One region of the Cupriavidus sp. CP313 genome, then DNA from elsewhere that is predicted to be linked to it. Evidence: predicted binding sites of a transcription regulator. Region 1 holds the regulator's gene; each other region holds the start of a gene.
The links. The regulator FNR, encoded in region 1, switches genes on or off when oxygen is low (the NO sensors DNR and NnrR bind a similar motif). The targets are predictions, from matches to a motif close to TTGATNNNNATCAA.
Positions count from the first base shown of each region.

Region 2: a site for FNR is predicted at 1,991-2,004, ahead of ACW4E8_RS28350 (oxygen-binding di-iron domain-containing protein). Genes of this name have one in related genera too.
Region 3: a site for FNR is predicted at 2,086-2,099, ahead of paaA (1,2-phenylacetyl-CoA epoxidase subunit PaaA). Genes of this name have one in related genera too.
Region 4: a site for FNR is predicted at 2,530-2,543, ahead of ACW4E8_RS39230 (universal stress protein). Genes of this name have one in related genera too.

Region 1 covers NZ_JBSVZB010000008.1:108,534-113,467, forward strand. Annotated here, with positions in the region: gene scpB (SMC-Scp complex subunit ScpB) at 1-785, opposite strand, end outside; gene ACW4E8_RS13950 (sulfite exporter TauE/SafE family protein) at 1,356-2,114, opposite strand; gene fnr (fumarate/nitrate reduction transcriptional regulator Fnr) at 2,193-2,918, shown strand; gene ACW4E8_RS13960 (hypothetical protein) at 2,980-3,225, opposite strand; gene ACW4E8_RS13965 (membrane protein) at 3,222-3,431, opposite strand; gene ccoG (cytochrome c oxidase accessory protein CcoG) at 3,638-4,934, opposite strand, start outside.
Region 2 covers NZ_JBSVZB010000024.1:136,945-141,878, forward strand. Annotated here, with positions in the region: gene ACW4E8_RS28340 (aspartate/glutamate racemase family protein) at 1-378, shown strand, start outside; gene gstA (glutathione transferase GstA) at 522-1,148, shown strand; gene ACW4E8_RS28350 (oxygen-binding di-iron domain-containing protein) at 1,149-1,934, opposite strand; gene ACW4E8_RS28355 (glutathione peroxidase) at 2,080-2,724, opposite strand; gene ACW4E8_RS28360 (MDR family MFS transporter) at 2,805-4,370, opposite strand; gene ACW4E8_RS28365 (Rieske 2Fe-2S domain-containing protein) at 4,618-4,934, shown strand, end outside.
Region 3 covers NZ_JBSVZB010000012.1:139,830-144,763, forward strand. Annotated here, with positions in the region: gene paaC (1,2-phenylacetyl-CoA epoxidase subunit PaaC) at 1-699, opposite strand, end outside; gene paaB (1,2-phenylacetyl-CoA epoxidase subunit PaaB) at 727-1,008, opposite strand; gene paaA (1,2-phenylacetyl-CoA epoxidase subunit PaaA) at 1,063-2,049, opposite strand; gene paaX (phenylacetic acid degradation operon negative regulatory protein PaaX) at 2,181-3,122, shown strand; gene ACW4E8_RS18145 (1-aminocyclopropane-1-carboxylate deaminase) at 3,164-4,180, opposite strand; gene ACW4E8_RS18150 (winged helix-turn-helix transcriptional regulator) at 4,373-4,888, shown strand.
Region 4 covers NZ_JBSVZB010000056.1:4,962-9,895, reverse strand. Annotated here, with positions in the region: gene ACW4E8_RS39245 (phosphoribosyltransferase family protein) at 1-756, opposite strand, end outside; gene ACW4E8_RS39240 (zinc-dependent alcohol dehydrogenase family protein) at 776-1,789, opposite strand; gene ACW4E8_RS39235 (universal stress protein) at 1,830-2,285, opposite strand; gene ACW4E8_RS39230 (universal stress protein) at 2,598-3,434, shown strand; gene ACW4E8_RS39225 (universal stress protein) at 3,467-4,309, shown strand; gene ACW4E8_RS39220 (LysR substrate-binding domain-containing protein) at 4,342-4,638, opposite strand; gene ACW4E8_RS39215 (hypothetical protein) at 4,821-4,934, opposite strand, start outside.

The DNA.
Region 1 (4,934 bases):
GCCCCGTCCGGATTGGGTGCGGCTGGTTCGGTGGAAGCGGCCTCGGCGGCATCGTCGGCTGCAGCTTGCAGCGGTTGCACGTCAAAGCCATTGGCGCCTTCGTCGACCGGGTCGGTCGTCTCGGCTTCGTTTGCGACGGATGCTTCGGCCACATCCGCTGCCTGCGCGGCGGGGTCGGCAAATGCCTCTTCGTCGGCGCTGGCCGCCTTGTTTGCAGCCAGGTCTTCAAAATTGATGGCCTGCTGTTCCAGCAGGGTTGCCTGCGCCTGCGCCTGGGCATCTTCCAGCGGCGGCAGCTCATCCAACGTACGCAGGCCAAGATCGTCCAGGAATGCCTTGGTGGTCGCATACAGCGCCGGCCTGCCCGGCACGTCGCGGTGTCCGATCACCTCGATCCAGCTGCGGTCCTCAAGCTTCTTGACGACTTCCGTGCTGACCGTCACGCCGCGGATTTCTTCGATATCGCCGCGGGTCACCGGCTGCCGGTAGGCAATGATTGCCAGTGTTTCCATCACGGCGCGCGAATATTTTGGCGGCTTTTCGGGATTCAGCCGATCGAGGTATTCACGCATTTCCGGCCGGCTCTGGAAGCGCCAGCCGCTGGCCAGGGCCACCAGTTCCACGCCGCGCGGCCGCCAGTCCTGGCGCAGTTCCTCAAGCAGCACGCGGATGGTGTCTGCGCCGACGTCGTCGTCAAACAGCCGCCGCAGATCATTGACGCGCAACGGTTCCTGCGCGCAGATCAGCGCCGTCTCGAGGACGATCTTCGCCTCTTGGGTATTCATGTTGATGGTGTGCAGCCTGTCTTTGCACCTGCTCCCGGACGGATCCGGGGCACCGGAGATTTTGGATACAGCGGTGCGAAAGCCACCGCCATCTCATTGCGCAGCTAGCCGGATACCTGCTGCATCCAAGGCCGTGCACTTCCCTATCTTTGCATCGAGTTGCCGGGTCGTTCCGGCAGGAGATCGTTCGCATGCCGTTATGGGCCGGCCAGCGAACCTCTTGCGTAGCGCGTCCGCACATATCGGACGTCGCTGTCAGCGAACTGAAGGCCTCGGACGCAAGAAAAACGGGTATCGGGAGCAAGGCCGGCATCGCCAACACCGCAGTGCCAGCCGGACTTTTGAACCAGATCTTTTGAACCGGATGGACTGTGGGGACGGGACGGGCATCGAAAACCTTCCGCTTCCCCTGCCCTGAACGCGCCTTCTGGTATGAAGGCCGCCTGGCGCTGCTCGCCCGCTGCTTACCGCGGCTCATATTACACCGCGCGATACCGCAATGTTGGCGATTGTATGGCATTCCCGCCCCCGCCTGCAACCATCATCCGTTGCCCGGGCGGCGCCGGCGCCTCAGAACACCAGGCAGAATCCATGCTCGGCCAGCGAATGTGGCAGCAGCACCGCTCGCGCAATGCCAAGGCCGCCGAACGCCATCACCGCCAGGCCGGCCCCCAGGCGCACGCCGGGACGTCGCGACAGCGTACGCAAGTAGCCCGACAGGCCGGAAAGCACCAGCAGGTTAGGCAGTGTGCCGAGCCCGAACACGCCCATCACGAGTGCGCCGGACGCCGCGTTGCCCGCCAGCAGCGCCAGCGTAAGCGCCCCATAGACCATGCCGCACGGCACCAGGCCCCATGCCAGGCCCACGCCATAGCGCCGCGCCAGGCCGCCGCGCACCCGCATGAAGGCCGGCAAGCCACCTGCCAGGCCATTCAGCCGCCGCGCCACGGCTGCGCTGGCGCGCGCCGCCAGCCGCTCCAGCCAGTTGACGGTAAAAATGTTGCCGCGCAGCAACCGCCAGCCCGACCACAGCAGCATGACGCTGCCCGCGCCGAACAGCCAGCGCTGCAGCGGCATGTAGTCCTGCTTCCACGCCGAGGCACCGACCGCGCCGAGCGCGGCGCCAAGCAGCATATAGGTCGAAATCCGGCCCACGTGCATAGTCAGCAACTCGCCCAGCCAGGCGGCGCGGCTGGGCACCAAACTGATCGTCGCCGCCGCGCCGCGGCGTTGCTCCACGGCCAGCGCCACGCCGCCGCACATGGCGGCGCAGTGGACCCCGCCCAGCAAAGCCAGCAGAAAAACGCTGATCAGCACGCCAAATGTCAATTCTCACTCCCTACCACATCACATCGCACGGTAAAATGTCCTAATCGCGCCCACGCTGCCATTTCTAGCAGGTTCCAATTGCTCACCTCCATTCCCATTACCGAGATGTCGCCCCGCTGCTCCACCTGTGCGATGGGGCAGCTGTGCCTTCCGGTCGGCATGTCGCAGCAAGACCTCGCCAAGATGGACACGCTGGTGCAGGAACGCATCCGTGTGCACAAGGGTGAAACCCTGTATCGCATGGGCGATCCGCTCACCGCGGTCTATGCCGTGCGCTTTGGCACGCTCAAGACCCACGTCACCACCGAAGACGGCCGCTCGCAGATTACCGGCTTCCACCTGCCTGGCGAAATTGTAGGTCTCGACGGGCTGGGCGAGATGCAGCACGCCTCCGATGCGGCCGCGCTGGAAGATACCGAAGTCTGCGTGGTCCGCATGGGCGAACTGCAGACCCTGTCGGCAGACCTGCCGTCGCTGCAGCAGCAGTTCCTGCGCCTGATGGGCAAGGAAATCACGCACGACCAGCTGATGCTGGTCACGCTGGGCTCGATGCGCGCCGAGGAACGCCTTGCCGCCTTCCTGATCAACCTCTCTGAGCGCCTGTCGGCGCGCGGCTATTCGGCGTCCGAGTTCGTGATGCGCATGAGCCGCGAAGAGATCGGCAGCTACCTGGGCCTGAAGCTCGAAACCGTCAGCCGCCTGTTCTCTCGCTTTGCCGAAGCCGGCCTGATCCAGATTCGCCAGCGCCACGTCAAGCTGGTGGACATCGACGGCATCAAGCAACTCTACAGCCGCTCCTGCTAGGCGGCCAAGCGCTGCCAGTGCCGCATCCGGCCATGGCAGCGCAGACCTCACGCCAGCGCGCTCATTCCAGTTCGTCGGTATCGCTGAGCCGCGTCGGCATGGTGTAGAGCGTCAGTCCGCTGGACAACGCGCAGAACACCCAGGCCATCAGGAAGCCGATGGTGTAGACCGATTCGCGGGACGCTTCGATCGGCTGGCCGAAGAAGTTCAGGTCACCGGGATCCACCACCGAAAACACCGTCGCGGTCGCAAACCCAGCCATCAGGAACGCCGGCCAGAGTACCCACATCAGCCAGCGCAACCTCATGGCTGCCTCGCTGCAGCAGCCTTGGGCGGCGCGGCATCGGCCTTCTCCACCACCAGGCCATGGCGCGTTGCACCCTGCACCGGCATGTCCGGATGCGTGGATGCCAGCCAGATCGTCACGCCGCACGCCACCATCGCCACCAGCGGACCGCTCATCAACAGCCACGGCCACGGCTCCTTCCACCACGGATTGCCTTGCTGACTCATCTTGCCCCCTTCATCTTGACGACTACGTCCGCGTCTGCCCAGTGTCCTGTTCCGCAAATACCTTGCCATGAAATCGCCCAGTTGGCCGCCATGCGTCGTTGCTCGTCGTTGCCATAGCTACGGCTATGGCGCCTCCTCGCGCCTAGCCTGACGACCAACTGGACGATTTCATTTTGGCAAGCCATTTACGGAACAGGACACTAGCCTCACAAATCGCGCGGCACGATGAAACTGGTGGATTGCCGGATTTCGGCATGCCCCCCCTCCGTGCCTTCGCTCGTCACTGTCACGTTGATCTTGTGCGTGCCCTGCGCCGCGGCCTCGATCGGCACGCGGATCCGGATCGGCAGCAACCGGTTGGACGTCGGCGCCAGCGATTCGGCCTGCTTGTCGTACTCCACCTTCAGGTTCTTCAGCTCGTCGCTGTCGGCCTGCACGCTGATCTTCATCGGCGCTTCGGTGGTGTTGATCAGCTGCAGGCGATAGACGTTCTCGATCCAGCGGCCTTCCACTTCACGGCCGAGCGCACCACGGTCGCGGATGATGTCGACCTTCAGCGGCGTGCGCAGCGCGATCGACGCCATGAAGCCGGCCAGCAGCACCACCCAGATCACGGAATAGATGATGACGCGCGGACGCAGCAGGCGCTTGCGCGATGCCGCCGCGGACAAGGCCTTGCGCATCGCGTTTTCCGAGGTGTACCGGATCAGGCCGCGCGGATAGTCCATCTTGTCCATGACCTGGTTGCAGGCGTCGATGCAGGCGCCGCAGCCGATGCACTCGTACTGCAGGCCGTCGCGGATATCGATGCCCGTCGGGCACACCTGCACGCAGATGCTGCAGTTGACACAGTCGCCAAGCCCCGCCTTATAGTGGTCGGTCTTGCGCGATCGGCTGCCGCGTGGCTCGCCGCGGCCGACGTCGTAGGTCACGACATAGGTATCGCGATCCACCATCACGCTCTGGAAGCGCGCATACGGGCACATGTACTTGCACACCTGCTCGCGCATGAAGCCCGCATTGCCCCAGGTGGCGAACGCGTAAAACAGCATCCAGAACGACTGCCACGGCCCCAGCGACAGGCTGAGCACCTCGCCGCCCAGCCCGCGGATCGGCGCGAAATAGCCGATGAAGGTAAAGCCAGTCCAGAGCGCAATCAGCACCCACAGGAAGTGCTTGGTCGCCTTGAGACGGAACTTGCGCAGACTCCACGGATCGCCATCGAGCCGGATGCGGGCGATGCGGTCGCCTTCGACCCGTCGCTCGATCCACATGAAGATCTCGGTATAGACCGTCTGCGGACAGGCATAGCCGCAGAACAGCCGCCCCGCGATCGCCGTGAACAGGAACAGCGCCAGCGCCGAGATCACCAGCAGCACCGCCAGGTAGATCACATCCTGCGGCCACAGCACCAGCCCGAAGATGTAGAACTTGCGCGCGCCAAGGTCGAACAGCACGGCCTGGCGGCCATTCCATTGGAGCCAGGGCGTGCCGTAGTAGACC
Region 2 (4,934 bases), on a different contig from region 1:
GCGTGGTACCGCGAATGCGTGGCGGCCAACGGCCTGTCGTCGCGGCTGGCCAGCGTGCGCTCGCTGCAGGAACCCCTGCGCGATATCGGCAGCGTGCAGGAAGACCATGCCGCGCGGCTGGAACAACTTGCCCTGCAAGCCATCGAGCAGGACGGCGCCGACGTGATCATCGTCGCCGGCGCGCCGCTGGCGGGACTCGCGCGCTCGCTCCAAGGGCGCATTCCGGTGCCGGTGGTGGATGGCGTGTCGAGCGCGGTGCGGCATTGCGAATCGCTGGTGGCCCTGCGCGCCGGCAGCGCCACGCAGGGCAGCTTCGCGCGGCCGCCGCACAAGCCCAATGCCGGCCTGCCGCCGGCGCTGGCAAAGCTGCTCGACTGAGCGCAACCTAGCCCAAATTAGCCCTGTGCAAATCTGCAATGCGCGTCCGCAAGGACGCGCATTGCTGCATAAGGGGGGCGATCCTAGACTGCCTGCACGGCCGCCGCATGGCGTGGCGGCCAGGCAACCACCACAGGATCGCAATGAAGCTCTACTACACTCCGGGCGTCTGCTCGATGGCCGTCCATATCGCCCTGCGCGAAGCCGGGCTGCCGGTCACGCTGGCCAAGGTCGACCTGCTCCACCACAAACTGGCCGTGCCTGAAAACGGCACCGACGACTACTACACCATCAACCCGCGCGGCTACGTGCCGCTGCTGCAGCTCGACGACGGCTCGCGCCATACCGAGGCGGCGTCGCTGCTGCAATACATCGCCGACCTGGTGCCCGAACGCGCGCTGCTGCCCGCCGCCGGCACGCGCGAGCGGCTGGAAGCCACTGGCTGGATCACGCTGGTCTCAACGGAACTGCACAAGGTCTTCAGCCCGTGGCTGTGGCACAAGGAAACCGCGCAGAGCACAGTAGAGGCCTGCAAGGCCAAGCTGCAACTGCGCTTTGCTGAGCTCGACAAGCACCTGCAGGGCCGCCAGTACCTGACCGGCGACACCTTTACCGTGGCCGACGCCTACTGCTTCACCATCCTCGGCTGGGCCCGCATGCTGATGATGCCGCTGACGGCATACCCCACGCTACAGGACTACCTGTCGCGCATCGCCGCGCGGCCGGCGGTGCAGGAAGCCATGCGCGCCGAAGGGCTCGTGCGCGACTGATCAGCGCATGGCGGGTGCGGGCACGCGATAGTGGTCCTGCGTCAGCAGGTCCAGCCCGCACGCCAGCGCGTCGATCCAGTCGATAAAGCGCGCCACCATGTGCTTGCCGCGAAACGACGGCCCGTGCTGCGGCACGATCCATTCGATATCCATCGACCGCGCCATGGCTGCCCACAGCCGGCACGCGCGGCTGCCGCTCATGTAGCGCTGGTGGAACGGCAGCATCAGGCGAGTATGCGCATCGAAATCCGTCACCGTGGTGCCGGCCGCTTTGGCGCCTGTCATGGCCGCACCGAGATCGCCCGAGAACAGGATCTTGCTGACCGGATCGTAGAACTGGAAATTGCCTTCGGAATGCAGGAAGTGCGCTGGCACCGCGACCAGGGAGCTGTGCCCGAGCGGGATATGCATGCCCGCATCGGGAATCGTCACGATGCGCCCGGCCGTCTTACCGGCCTGGCAGAAATGCGGCAGGAAGCGCGCCCACACGCTGGAAATCAAGATGCGGCAGTCAGAGCCCGTCAGCCAGCGTCCGACCGACGCGACGATGTCCGGATCGGCATGCGAAGCCAGCACGTAGTCGAGTTGCTTGGGCGGAAAGTAGCGGCTGATGGTGAGATACAGCTCGCTGTAGGTCATCTGCCCGCCGGGATCGATCAGCGCGCCATGCCCGTGGTCGACGACCAGGAACTGGTTGGTCTGCACCGCTTCGTCATGCGCTTCCTCGACCAGGTCGGTGAACATCAGGCAGGTGTGCCCGTCCGCGTCGTACAACGTGATTCCCATTGCCTCGCTCCGCTCGTCGCAAGCGGCGACGTTACTCAGCGAATCCCGTTGCAAACTTGATGCAAATCAATGGGGGAGGGAACACGCGCCCCCCAGCGGCCGGACTGTCGTCAGGCGTGTACACCCCGGCCGGGCGTCGCGCGCGTCAGCGCGGGCTGGCCAGCAGTTCTTCGATCTTGGCGACGAACTGCTTGTCGTCAGGCGTGGTCTTGCTGTTGTAGCTGCCCACCACCTGGCCGTTGCGGCCGATCAGGTATTTGTAGAAGTTCCACTTGGGCGCGGTGCCGGTTTCCTTCGCCAGCAGCGCGTACATAGGGTTGGCCTCGCTGCCGCGCACGTGCGACTTGCCCAGCATCGGGAACTTGACGCCGTAGGTGTTGTAGCAGAAGTCCGCGATCTGCTTCTCCGAGCCGGGCTCCTGCGAGAAATCGTTCGACGGGAAGCCCAGCACGACCAGGCCACGGTCACGGTACTTGCTGTAGAGCGCCTCCAGCCCTTCGTACTGGGGCGTGAAGCCGCAGTAGCTGGCGGTGTTGACCACCAGCACGACCTTGCCCGCGTACTGGCAGAGGTTTTGCGGGGCTTCATCCTGCAGGCGCGGGAACTTGAAGTTGAGCGACGCCGGGCAGGCGCCTGCTGCCTGCGGTGCAGGCGCGGTGGCCGGCTTGTCGGCGGCGCGGGCAGGGTGCGGCAATAGTGCGGCGCCGGCTGCGGCCAGCGCCAGCGCGCCGGCGAGGGCGGCCGGGCGCAGTTGTTGGAGTGTGGCGGACGAGGGGAAACGACGAGTCATGGCGATGGGGCTCCGGAAGGCGGCTCGCTGTATCGGGTACGCCATAGTCTACGCCGGTAGCGGCTTTCCGGCAGGCCGGCTCAATCCATCGCCAGCGTGGCCGCGTGTTCGGTGACGCTGCCGCGCAGCTCCAGGTCCGGCATGCGGCGCACGATCAGCAGCGCCAGCACCGCCGCCGCCGCGCCCGCGGCAAAGATCAGGTGGAAGCCCGACTCCACGCCGCCCGCCAGCACCGCGCGCACGGACGGCGACAGTTGCGCAAAGGCCTCGCTGCCGTGGCGCAGCGCGCCCAGGTCCAGCGCCTGCGTGACCCCCGAGGCCGCCAGCGCATGGCGGAATTCCAGCGTCAGCAGCGTGCCGGCGAGCGCCCCGCCCAGCGCGCTGCCGAGCGAGCGCAGCACCAGCAGCGCGCCCGTGCCGGCGCCGGTGTCGCGGCGCTCCAGCGCGTTCTGCACGCTCATCAGCGTGGCCACCATGGTCATGCCCAGGCCCACGCCAGCCAGCGTCATCGCCGCCAGCACCACGGCCAGCGGCACCGCCGGTGTCACCAGCGCCAGTGCGATCAGCCCCAGCGCGCCGGCGATATAGCCGGCGATCAGGATGCCGCGCATGCGGCCCACGCGCGGCGCCAGCCACGCGACGATAAAGTTGCCCGCCACGGTGGCCAGCAGGAACGGCATCACCAGCAGGCCGGAGGTCGATGCATCGGCGCCGCGTACCAGCTGGAAGTGCAGGGGCAGGGCAAAGATGCACAGGAAGATATCGAGCGCGGCCAGCGCCGAGGCGGCCACGCCCATCACATAGGCACGGTTGGCAAACAGGCGTGGCGGCAGCATCGGGTCCGCGGCGCGGCGCTCCTGCCAGGTCAGCAGGACCACGGCCGCCACGGCGGCCAGGAGCAGGGCGCCCAGCTCTGGCGAGAGCCAGTCGTAGACGTCGCCGCCCCAGCTCATCGCCAGCAGGAAGGCGACGATGGCCACCGCCAGCAGCAGCGCCCCCAGCCAGTCCACGCGCGCACGCCCGCCACGCGGCGGCAGCATGGCCAGCCCGCGGTAGCACATGAACATCGCCAGCAGGCCCAGCGGCACGTTGACCCAGAACAGCCAGCGCCACGACATATGGTCAGAGACCCAGCCGCCCACCAGCGGCCCGGCGATCGACGCCACCGCCCACACCGTGGCCAGGTAGCCCTGGTAGCGCCCGCGCTGGCGCGGCGCCACCACATCGGCAATGGCCGCCTGCGCCAGCGACATCAGCCCGCCGCCGCCCACGCCCTGCAGCGCGCGGAACAGGATCAGCTGGCCCAGCGTCTGCGCCAGCGCGCATGCGACCGAGGCGCCGATAAACAGCATGATCGCCACCATCAGCAGGCGCCGCCGGCCAAAACTGTCCGACAGCTTGCCGTACAGCGGCGTGGTCACCGTCGACACGATCAAGTACGCCGTCACGATCCACGACAGGTGGCTGAAGCCGTTCAGGTCATTGGCGATCGCCGGCACCGCCGGGATCACCACGGTCTGGTCGAGCGCGGCCAGCAGGATGCACAGCACGATGCCGCCGATCACCCGCATCACGGCGCGATGGTCGTGGGCGGGCAGGGCCGGCGTGGTGTCCCGGGCGGATGCGGCGGAATAGGGTGAAGACATGGGCAAGCACGAAACCGCAGCGATGTGCGGTGAAAGCAACGTCAAATGCAGGGAATATCGGCCGGGAACCGCGTGAGAGGGAGCGTGACGCCGTCGCGGGGGCCTAATTCAGCGAACGCATAATTATATGCGGCCAGCAAATATCGCGCTTGCGATGGCAGGTATCTGGCACATCACTTGCGTGACGCGATCAGGCACAATGGTCGATGCAAGATCACATCGCCGCTATCGAAGGTAAGATTTCGTCATGACCGAGACCCCACGACAAGAAGCAGGTCAGGCCCTCGATGCGGCCGGGCCCGAACTCGGCCAGTGGCACGCCGTGCTGGCCATCGAACAGGCCAGCGGCGACGGCCCCTTCTCCGCCCGGCTCTTTGGCCGCGCGCTGGTGCTGTGGCGCAACGCCGACGGCTGGCACGCCTGGGACGACCGCTGCCCGCACCGCGGCGCGGCTTTCACGCTGGGCGCCGTGCGCGACGGCCTGCTGCATTGCGGCTATCACGGCTGGCGCTTTGCATCGGGCGGGCGCTGCACGCGCTATCCCGCCCACCCCGAACTGGTGCC
Region 3 (4,934 bases), on a different contig from region 1:
GTAGCCGAGGTGTTCGGTATGGCGGCCGTGGCGGCCGCCGCTCTGTGACCACGTGCCGGCAGGCAGCCGCAGCGTGGCTTCTTCCAGCACTGCGGCCACGTGGCGCTGCCACGGTGCGGCCAGTGATGCGGGGTCGGGCACCACGCCGTCCTGCACCAGCGCGGCGTCGCCCGCGTCGGACTCGAACAGCTCACCGCTGAACATCCACAGGTCGTCGAAGGCATCCTGCATGCGGCAGTGGCTCTCTTCGCTGCCGTCGCCCAGGCGCACCACCAGGTCGGCGCTGCGGCGCACGTGGTAGGTCACTTCCTTGAGCGACTTGGCGGCGATCTCCGCGATGCGGGCATCGGTCGAGCGCTGCAGGCCATCGAGCAGGAAGTAGTGCCAGGTGTCGAACAGGAACTGCCGCGCCAGCGTATCGGCATAGCTGCCGTTGAGCTGCTCCACCAGCAGCAGGTTGCGGAACTGGTGCGCGTCGCGCAGGTAGGCGAGCTGGTCGGCGGTGCGGCCGGCACCCTCCACTTCCGCGGCGTAGCCCAGCCACAGCCGGGTCTGGCCGACCAGGTCGAGCGCGACATTGGTCAGCGCGATGTCCTCTTCCAGCGCCGGGCCGCGGCCGCACCATTCCGACAGGCGCTGGCCGAGGACCAGCGTGGAATCGCCGAGCCGCAGCAGGTATTCAAGCTTGTGGTTGTCCATGGGGATGCTTCCTTGGCGCGTGCCGGGTCAGATGTGCTTGACGGCTTCCGGCATCGGGAAGAACGTCGGGTGGCGGTAGACCTTGCTATTGGCCGGCTCGAACAGCGGGCCCTTGTCGCCCGGGCTGCTGGCGACCACATCGCCGGCCTTCACCACCCAGACGCTGACGCCCTCGTTGCGGCGCGTATAGACGTCACGCGCGTTGTTGATCGCCATTTCGCCGTCGGGCGCGTGCAGGCTGCCCACGTGCTTGTGGGCCAGGCCGTGCTGGCTGCGGATAAAGATCTCCCAAAGCGGCCACTCTTTCATGGCAACCTCCTGTGTCATTACGTTAGATGGATGGCGGCGCAGGGCGCCGCGGCGTCAGGCGGCGGCGCCCTGCGCCTGCTTGTCGGCGTGGGTCACCAGGGCATCGCGGAACCACGCGCCCTCTTCCCAGGCCTTGACGCGGGTGCGCAGGCGGTCGCGGTTGCAGGGGCCGTTGCCCTGGATGACGTTGTGGAACTCGGACCAGTCGATCTCGCCGAAGTCATAGTGGCCGCGCTCCTCGTTCCACTTCAGCTCGGGATCCGGAATGGCCAGGCCCAGGTACTCGGCCTGCGGCACGGTCTGGTCGACCATCTTCTGGCGCAGCTCGTCGTTGGAGAACAGCTTGATGCGCCATTGCATGGATTGCGCGCTGTTGGGCGAATCGCCGTCGGACGGGCCGAACATCATCAGCGCAGGCCACCACCAGCGGTTGAGCGCGTCCTGTGCCATCTGCTTCTGCTCGGGCGTGCCGTTGCACAGCGACAGCAGGATGTCGTAGCCCTGGCGCTGGTGGAAGGACTCTTCCTTGCACACACGCACCATGGCGCGCGCATACGGGCCGAACGAGCAGCGGCACAGCGGCACCTGGTTGATGATGGCCGAGCCGTCCACCAGCCAGCCGATCATGCCGATATCGGCCCAGCTCAGCGTCGGGTAGTTGAAGATGCTGGAATACTTGGCCTTGCCGGTGTGCAGGTCGCCCAGCATCTGGTCGCGCGACACGCCCAGCGTCTCGGCCGCGCTGTAGAGATACAGGCCATGGCCCGCCTCATCCTGGATCTTGGCCAGCAAGACTGCCTTGCGCTCCAGCGTCGGCGCACGGGTGACCCAGTTGCCTTCCGGCAGCTGGCCCACGATCTCCGAATGCGCATGCTGCGAGATCTGGCGGACCAGGGTCTTGCGATAGGCCTCTGGCATCCAGTCCTTGGCCTCGATCTTGATCCCGGCATCCACGCGCGCCTGGAACTCGCGCTCCTGCGGGTCCATTTCTTCCATGGCGCGAAGCCTCGTCGCTCCTGTCTCCACCAGCTGTGCGTACATCCTTTGCTCCGCTCTTGGTTGCTCTGAATCGGGGTCTTGACCTGCATCAACATCGTCAGTTGCAACGGATGGTAGTGATACAATTTGATTCAATCAATCGACGTTTGTGTATCACTTTAAAGGGCAGGCCGATGGCGACGCCAGGCACGGATCCGGTTTCTCCCCGCGTGGCGCGGCTGGCACGCGGGCTGAAGCTGGGCGCCAATTCCATGCTGGTGACCTTGTTCGGCGATGTGGTGGCGCCGCGGCCCCAGGCAATCTGGCTGGGCAGCCTGATCCGGCTGGCGGCGCCGTTCGGCATCAATGACCGGCTGGTGCGAACCGCCACCTTCCGCCTTACCGCCGACGACTGGCTGGCCGCGACCAGGATCGGGCGGCGCAGCTACTACGGGCTGTCAGAAGCCGGTTTGCAGCGTGTACTGCACGCCGGCAAGCGCATCTACGCCGGTGAGGCATCCGAATGGGACGGCCGCTGGACCCTGGTGATGGTGCGCGGTGACGTACGCGCCACGGTCCGGCAGAAGCTGAAGCGGGAATTGCTGTGGGAGGGCTTCGGCGCCATCGCGCCAGGGGTGATGGCCCACCCCCATGCGGACCTCGCCTCGCTGCGCGAAATCGTCCAGGCCGCACGCGCGCAGGACGATGTGGCGGTGATGGAGGCGAGCAGCCTTGAGGCGTTTTCCATCCGGCCACTGCAGGCGCTGATGCACCAGACCTTCAAGCTCGGCGACGTGGCCGCTGCCTGGCAGGCACTGCTGCGCCGCTTTACGCCGCTGGCGGAAGAGGCTGCCGGGCTTGCTCCGGCCGATGCCTTCTTCGTGCGGACGCTGCTGGTGCACGAATACCGGCGCGTGCTGCTGCGCGACCCCAACCTGCCCGAAGCGATGCTGCCGCAAGACTGGCCCGGCCGCACCGCGCGCGGCTTGTGCCACACCCTGTATGGCGCGCTGCTCGACGCGAGCGAAGACTACCTGCACCGCGTGGTAGAAGTGGCGGACGGTTCGCTGCAGGATGCCAACCGGAGCCTGCGCCTGCGCTTTGGGGCCGGCGCGCAGGCGGGCAACGGCAATTAGCCGGGCAACGGGGTATCCCGGCTGCGAGACTGCGCACGGAATCACCCGTCCTTGAAGAGGAAGCTGTAGGCATTCAGTGCCGGCACCCCGCCCAGGTGAGCGAAGAGGACTTTCGATCCTTGCGGAAACTCGCCGCGACGGACCATGTCGATCATGCCCTGCATGGACTTGCCCTCATAGACCGGGTCGGTCATCATGCCTTCCAGCCTGGCGCTGAGCCGGATGGCTTCCAGGGTGCCCGCCGAAGGCAGGCCGTATTCGGGTCCGCCATAGCGGGTGTCCAGCACCACGTCCGCTTCAGTGATGTCGCGGCCGAGGCCGACCAACTCCGCGGTATGGCGTGCGATGCGCAGGATCTGCGCGCGCGTCGGTTCCGGCCTGGCCGATGCATCGATGCCGATGACCCGGTCCGCGCGGCCGTCGGCAGCGAATCCCACCACCATGCCCGCCTGTGTGCTGCCGGTGACCGAGCAGACGACGATGTAGTCGAAGCTGAAGCCAAGTTCGGCTTCCTGTGCCCGGACTTCCTCGGCGAACCCTACGTAGCCGAGACCGCCGAGCGGATGCTCCGAGCAGCCTGCCGGAATCGGGTAGGGCTTGCCGCCCGCCTTGCGCACGCTCTCCATGGCATCTTCCCAGCTTGGGCGAATGCCGATGTCAAACCCTTCGCTGACCAGGCGCACGTCGGCCCCCATGATGCGCGACATCTGGATGTTGCCCACGCGGTCATAGACCGCGTCTGAGTAGTTGACCCAGTTCTCCTGCACCAGCACGCACTTCAGCCCCAGGTGGGCCGCGATGGCGGCAACCTGGCGCGTGTGGTTCGACTGGATCCCGCCGATCGAGACCAGCGTATCGGCGCCTTGCGCCAGGACGTCCGGAATGACGTATTCGAGCTTGCGCGTCTTGTTGCCTCCAAAGGCAAGGCCGCTGTTGCAGTCCTCGCGCTTGGCATAGAGCTCGACCTTGCCACCCAGGCTTTCGCTCAGCCGCGATAGCGGATGGATCGGCGTCGGGCCGAAGGTCAGGGAATGACGCGGAAATTGCTTCAGGTTCATGACTGGCTCCAGGTTGTGGTTGGCATGCGGGCGCCCGGCAGCCGCAAAGCCCGGCATTCGCACGGAAGCTGCGCGACGCCGCATCTGGAATCATCATAAGAAGGCTGAGACGAAAGGTGCTTGCAAAGATCTGCAACTTCTTGCACGATAAAAAGGCCGGAAGCACCACGAAATTCCTTTTATTCCGTAGAAATGGCCACATCCAGAATAAAATTTCGTACGAAATCCGAGACCTCCCCGCAGCCCGCGCCGGTGCTGGATCGCACGGACAAGGCCATCCTCCGCGCCTTGCAGCGCGATGCGTCCATCTCCAACCTGGCCCTGGCGGGCAAGGTCAGCCTCAGCCCGCCCGCATGCCTGCGCCGCGTGGAGCGCCTGAAAGCGGATGGCCTGATCCGCGGCGTCGTGGCGCTGCTGAACCCGGCTCCCCTGGACGCGGGGATGCTGGTCATCATCGGGGTCGTGCTGGACAGGTCCACGCCCGAGTCGTTCGCCGCCTTTGAGAAAGCGGCGCAGAAGGTATCAGGCTGTATGGAATGCCATGAAGTCACCGGCGAGTTCGACTACATCATGATGCTCAGGACCAAGGACAGCGAGAGCTTCAACCGCCTCCACGCGGAGCAGTTGCTCTATCTGCCGGGCGTGCGGCAGATTCGCTCGTTCATGGTGCTCAAGCAGGTGCTGTCGACGACGCAGTTTCCGATTTGAGGGTCGGCCTGGATCCGGCTGCGCGGACGAAGAGAGGAGACAGGGA
Region 4 (4,934 bases), on a different contig from region 1:
ATGCACCATCACCGCGACGCCGATCGGGTTCGGCGCCGATTCGAGCATGGCCCGGAGCCGAGTAGTCTGATACGGAATCAGCATCGCCTCGCTCAACGATGGCACGCCTGCCACCGCACTTGGCCGGGCGCGGGTATGGGGTTGCGCTGGCGGTATCCCTGTCAACTGCCGGACGCGGTCGTCGCTGACCAACTGGAACTCATGATAGAAGTGCGCGAGGTTTTCGATGCGGTCCGGCGTATCCAGGCAGATGACTTCGTCGGCCAGCGCGCGCACCCGGTCCAGCCCGGCTGGGGTGGCGATCGGGAGCGCGCATATGAGCCGGGCAGGGTGCCGCTTGCGCAGGCTTGCGAGGGCCGCATACATCGTTGCGCCGCTCACCAGGCCGTCATCCACGACGATCACCACGCGACCGCCCGGATCCGCCAGCTTGCGAACCGGCGTATACACGGCGCGCTGCCTGCGAAGCTGGTCGAACTGGGCATCACGCTGGCTGCTGGCGCCGCCATTTGCGTTCATTGCGTCCGTGCACCATGTCGCGCCAGAGTCGTCCAGTGCTACGCCAGGAGCGATCCTGCGCGCCATCACCAGGTCGAAGTCAGCGCTCAGTGCGTCGGCCACAACGCGCCCGACCGGCACGCCGCCGCGCGGAATCGCCAGGACCAGGGCACCGGTTCCCCGATACGCGCGCAACGCCCAGGCCAGTTCCGAGCCCGCATGCTCACGCGCCTGAAAACGTGTCTGGTAACGGCTCATCGATATATCTGCCAAGGATCTATTGACGGAGTTTCAGGACGGCGGCGCCGGTAAGGCGGCCCTCGCGCAGGTCGGCCAGTGCTTCGTTGGCCTGCTCCAACGGATACGCGGTGGTGTGCGTATGCAGCGGGGTCCGGGCGGCGATATCCATCAGTGCGATGCCGTCGGCACGCGTGAGGTTGGCTACGGAGCACAGGCGCCTTTCTTCCCAAAGCAGCTGGTAAGGCATGCTTGGGATATCGCTCATATGAATTCCGCCACAGACCACGATGCCACCCTTGTCCACGGCGCGCAGCGCTTTGGGAACCAGCGCGCCCACCGGGGCGAAAATCAGTGCGGCGTCCAGCGGCACGGGCGACTGGAGGTCGCTCGAGCCGGCCCAGCACGCGCCGGATTGGTATGCGAGTTGCTGGGCGCCTGCGTCGCCCGCGCGGGTGAAAGCGTAGACTTCGCGGCCTTGTGCCACCGCGATCTGCGTCACCAGGTGGGCGGCGGCGCCGAAGCCGTAGATGCCGATGCGGTGCGCATGGCTGGCTACGCCCGCCATGCGCAGCGTCCGGTAGCCGATCAGGCCGGCGCAGAGTAGTGGTGCGGCGTGCTCGTCGTCGTAGCCGGGCGGAATCCGGAAGCAATAGCCGCTGTCGGCAACAACATACTCCGCATAGCCGCCATCGCGGGTATAGCCAGTGAATAGCGGCGCGTCGCAGAGATTTTCGTGATGACGCAGGCAGTAGGGACAACGGCCACAGGTATGTCCGAGCCAGGGCACACCCACGCGGTCGCCCGGCTTGAAGGCGGTGACACCGGCGCCGCACGAATCCACCTGTCCGACGATTTCATGCCCCGGGATGAGCACCGGCTTGGGATGGCGCAGGTCGCCGTCGGCGATATGCAGGTCGGTCCGGCACACCCCGCAAGCCCCCACGGCGATGCGAAGTTCGCCGGGCCCCGGGTCGGGAACCGGCAACTCGTGAAGGCGCAGCGGCAGGCCTGCGCCCTCGAAGACCATCGCACGCATGGTTTGGTGGGACATGGCGTGGCACTCCTTCGCCGCCCGTGGCGCCTTGGCGCGCCTAACCTTCGACTTCGCTGCGGACCAGGAGCACGGGCTTGCTGGTCTTGGCAAGCACGCCTTCCGACACGCTGCCCATCAGCAGGCGCCGGACGCCGCGGCGGCCATGGGTGCCAAGCACGATCAGGTCGGCATTCCACGCATCGGCTTCGGTGACAATGGTCAACGAGATCCGGCCGGGCGCCACCGGCTTTTCATCCAGTTTCACCGTGTTGCGCACGCCTGCTTCGCTGAGCCTGGCCGAGGCGGCATCCAGCGCCTTGCGGCCGTGCGCGGTGATGTTGTCGATCAGTTCCTTGGGGTTGAAGTAACTAGCCTCGAAGAACACATCGCTGTCGTCTACCACGAACAACGCCTTGACCTCGGCCCCGGTTGCCTTGGCGATGATGATGGCCTGGCTCAGTGCCAGGTCGGAAGAACGGCTGCCATCGACGGCGAGCAGGATGCGCTGGTACATGATGGGTCTCCTGAGGGGCAAGGGTGTGCTCAATGTTGTGATTCTCTGCATTCAGCGTAGACGCCGGCCTCGATACGCGCTTGACATGCGTCAACCTGAAGCGGCTGGCGTGGCGAGTTATTGATCGCAACCCGAACTGGAGTGATGACCACATTGCTTGACGGCTCCACATACCCTTTGCTCGCGGTAGTCTCCACCGCACACGAGGGCGATACGAGAGCCATGTCGCCGCAGGGCAGGACCGTTGATCCGGGTCAAGCGCCGGTCTGCCTTGCTGCCTAGACTGGTCTGTAGTTGAGGGAGAGGGCGAACATGGCTTACGACAGCATCCTGGTGCATCTGGACAGCAATCCGCAGGCACGGCAGCGGCTCGAAGTGGCGGGGCGCGTTGCGGCGGCCAGCCAGTGCCGGCTGATCGGCATGTATGCCGGTTTCATTCCCGATCCTGCCTGGTTCTACCTCATGGATGGCGCGCAGCAATATGTTGCGGACGACCTGGCCCGGCGCAAGCAGGTCAGGGAAGACGTCCGGGCGCAGTTTCTGGCTGCAACCCAGGCCATGCCAGTGCGCGCGGAGTGGCGCGCTGCGGAGCTGGGGGCCGTGGCATCCGTGCTGCGCGAGGCCCGCGAGGCCGGCCTGGTCGTTGCCGGCCAGTACGACCCCGGCAATACCGAAGGTCCGGTGGCCCGACAGCTACTGGAATCGCTGCTGCTGGAGACCGGCCGACCGACGCTCGTCGTGCCGTGCGCGGGCACGTTTCCAACGCTGGGTACGCGGGTTATCGTGGCGTGGAATGGCAGCCGCGAGGCGGCGCGGGCGCTTCACGACGCCGTGCCGCTGATGGCCGGCGCACAGGCACGCATTCTTTGCGCACAGACCGCGGCCAAGGAGGCAAGAGCCGACGCCACCCCGGTCGGCCACGCCGCACGCGTGCTGGAGCGCCACGGCGTGGCCGTGGAAATCGAACACGGTCCCGGTGGGGCTGACCTGACCATCGGCGAACTCATCCTTTCGCGCGCGGCGGATTTCAATGCCGACCTGATCGTGATGGGTGCCTACGGACACGGTCGCATGCGGGAACTGGTGCTGGGCGGTGTCACGCATACGCTGCTTGACTCGATGACGGCACCGGTGCTGTTTTCACGATGATGCGAAGTCAAACCAAAGAGTGGAATCCCGTCATGGACTTCAGAACCATCCTTGTCGACCTCAGCGAAGATGCTGCACGGTCCGCGCGCATTGAAACGGCAGCACGGCTTGCCGCAACGTCCGGCGGCAGCGTGGTCGGACTGACTGCAACAGGAACGCACCTGGAGCCGTTTCGTGGGGCGGGCGAAGAAGCCGGGCAATACGCCGTGCTTGCCGCGAGCCATTTGCACAAACTGGCTGCCGGTCACAAGAACGCACTCGACACGCTGACCAGGCAAGTGTCGCCGGCCATTCCCACCCGGCACATCGTTGTCGATGCCGAGTCTGGCTGGGCGCTTGCCGACGAGGGCCGCTTCGCCGATCTCATCCTGCCCGCATCGCCCTCGGCGCAGGCCGATGTGCCGGCTCTGCTGGCCGGGGTCGCGGAGTACGCGATGCTCAATGCAGGCCGGCCCATCTTGCTGGTGCCCGGCACATCCGTCCCGCGAGTTGGTGGCCATGTCGCCATCGCATGGAACGGCGGCCGGGAGGCTGCGCGGGCGGTCGCGGACGCACTGCCGTGGCTTGTGCATGCCAGCGCCGTTACCGTCCTGGTGGTCAGCGCTGGCAAGCACAGCGCTGCCGGTGAGAAAGAGGCCTATCGTGACAGCGCGGATCGGCTGACAGCATGGCTGCGCAGCCATGGCATCCACGCCAATCTGCTGGTCGGAGAGGGCGATCCCGACCACGTTCTGCCACAACTTGCGGACAAGGTTCAGGCCGACCTGCTGGTCGCCGGCGGCTATGGCCGCTCCCGGCTGAGGGAGCTTGTGCTGGGTGGCACCACCCGCGCTCTGCTGCGCCAGTCAGGCTTGCCAGTCTTCATGTCGCACTGAGGCGTGACCGCCGCCAATCGGGCACTGGCACCTCAAGCCACGCGCCGCCCGGGCATCAGCCCGCCATATTCCTTCCCAAAAAACTCCGCCGTGTGCTCAAGCAAATAGGCGCGGCAACTCTCGCTGGCCGGTGACAAACGCTTGCTGGACATATGCGCGACATGCCAGAAGCACTCGATCGGCGTGCCGGTCACGTCCAGCAGCGCGATCTCGCCGGTGCGCAGCTCCAGCGACAGCGTGTGCAGCGACAGCAGGCTGATGCCCATGCCGGCCATCACGGCCTGCTTGATCGGATGCCCGCCGCCAAAGCGTGGCCGTCTCTGACCGATCCCTTTCGGCCATTTGACCCATCACTATCCCAACGGCAGCTTCCAAGCTACAACGGTCACAAGTATGGAAAATCGGCCGCAGGGTGCTCGGCCGCTGGTGAGTCTCACCAAGCCTTCCAGGAGAGCCAAAGCCCGGCTGCAACAAAGATGCTGCCTGTAAGGCCTCTCCTCGAAGTTTTCTCCTACAGAGGGAGCTGGGCGTCGACTGTGTTCGCTTCGGCCGTGTCGCGGTGATCGACGTTATTCGGCGCCCCGTCCAGGCGCGGATGTATGCACGTGTTCTTTGTCATCAGCTC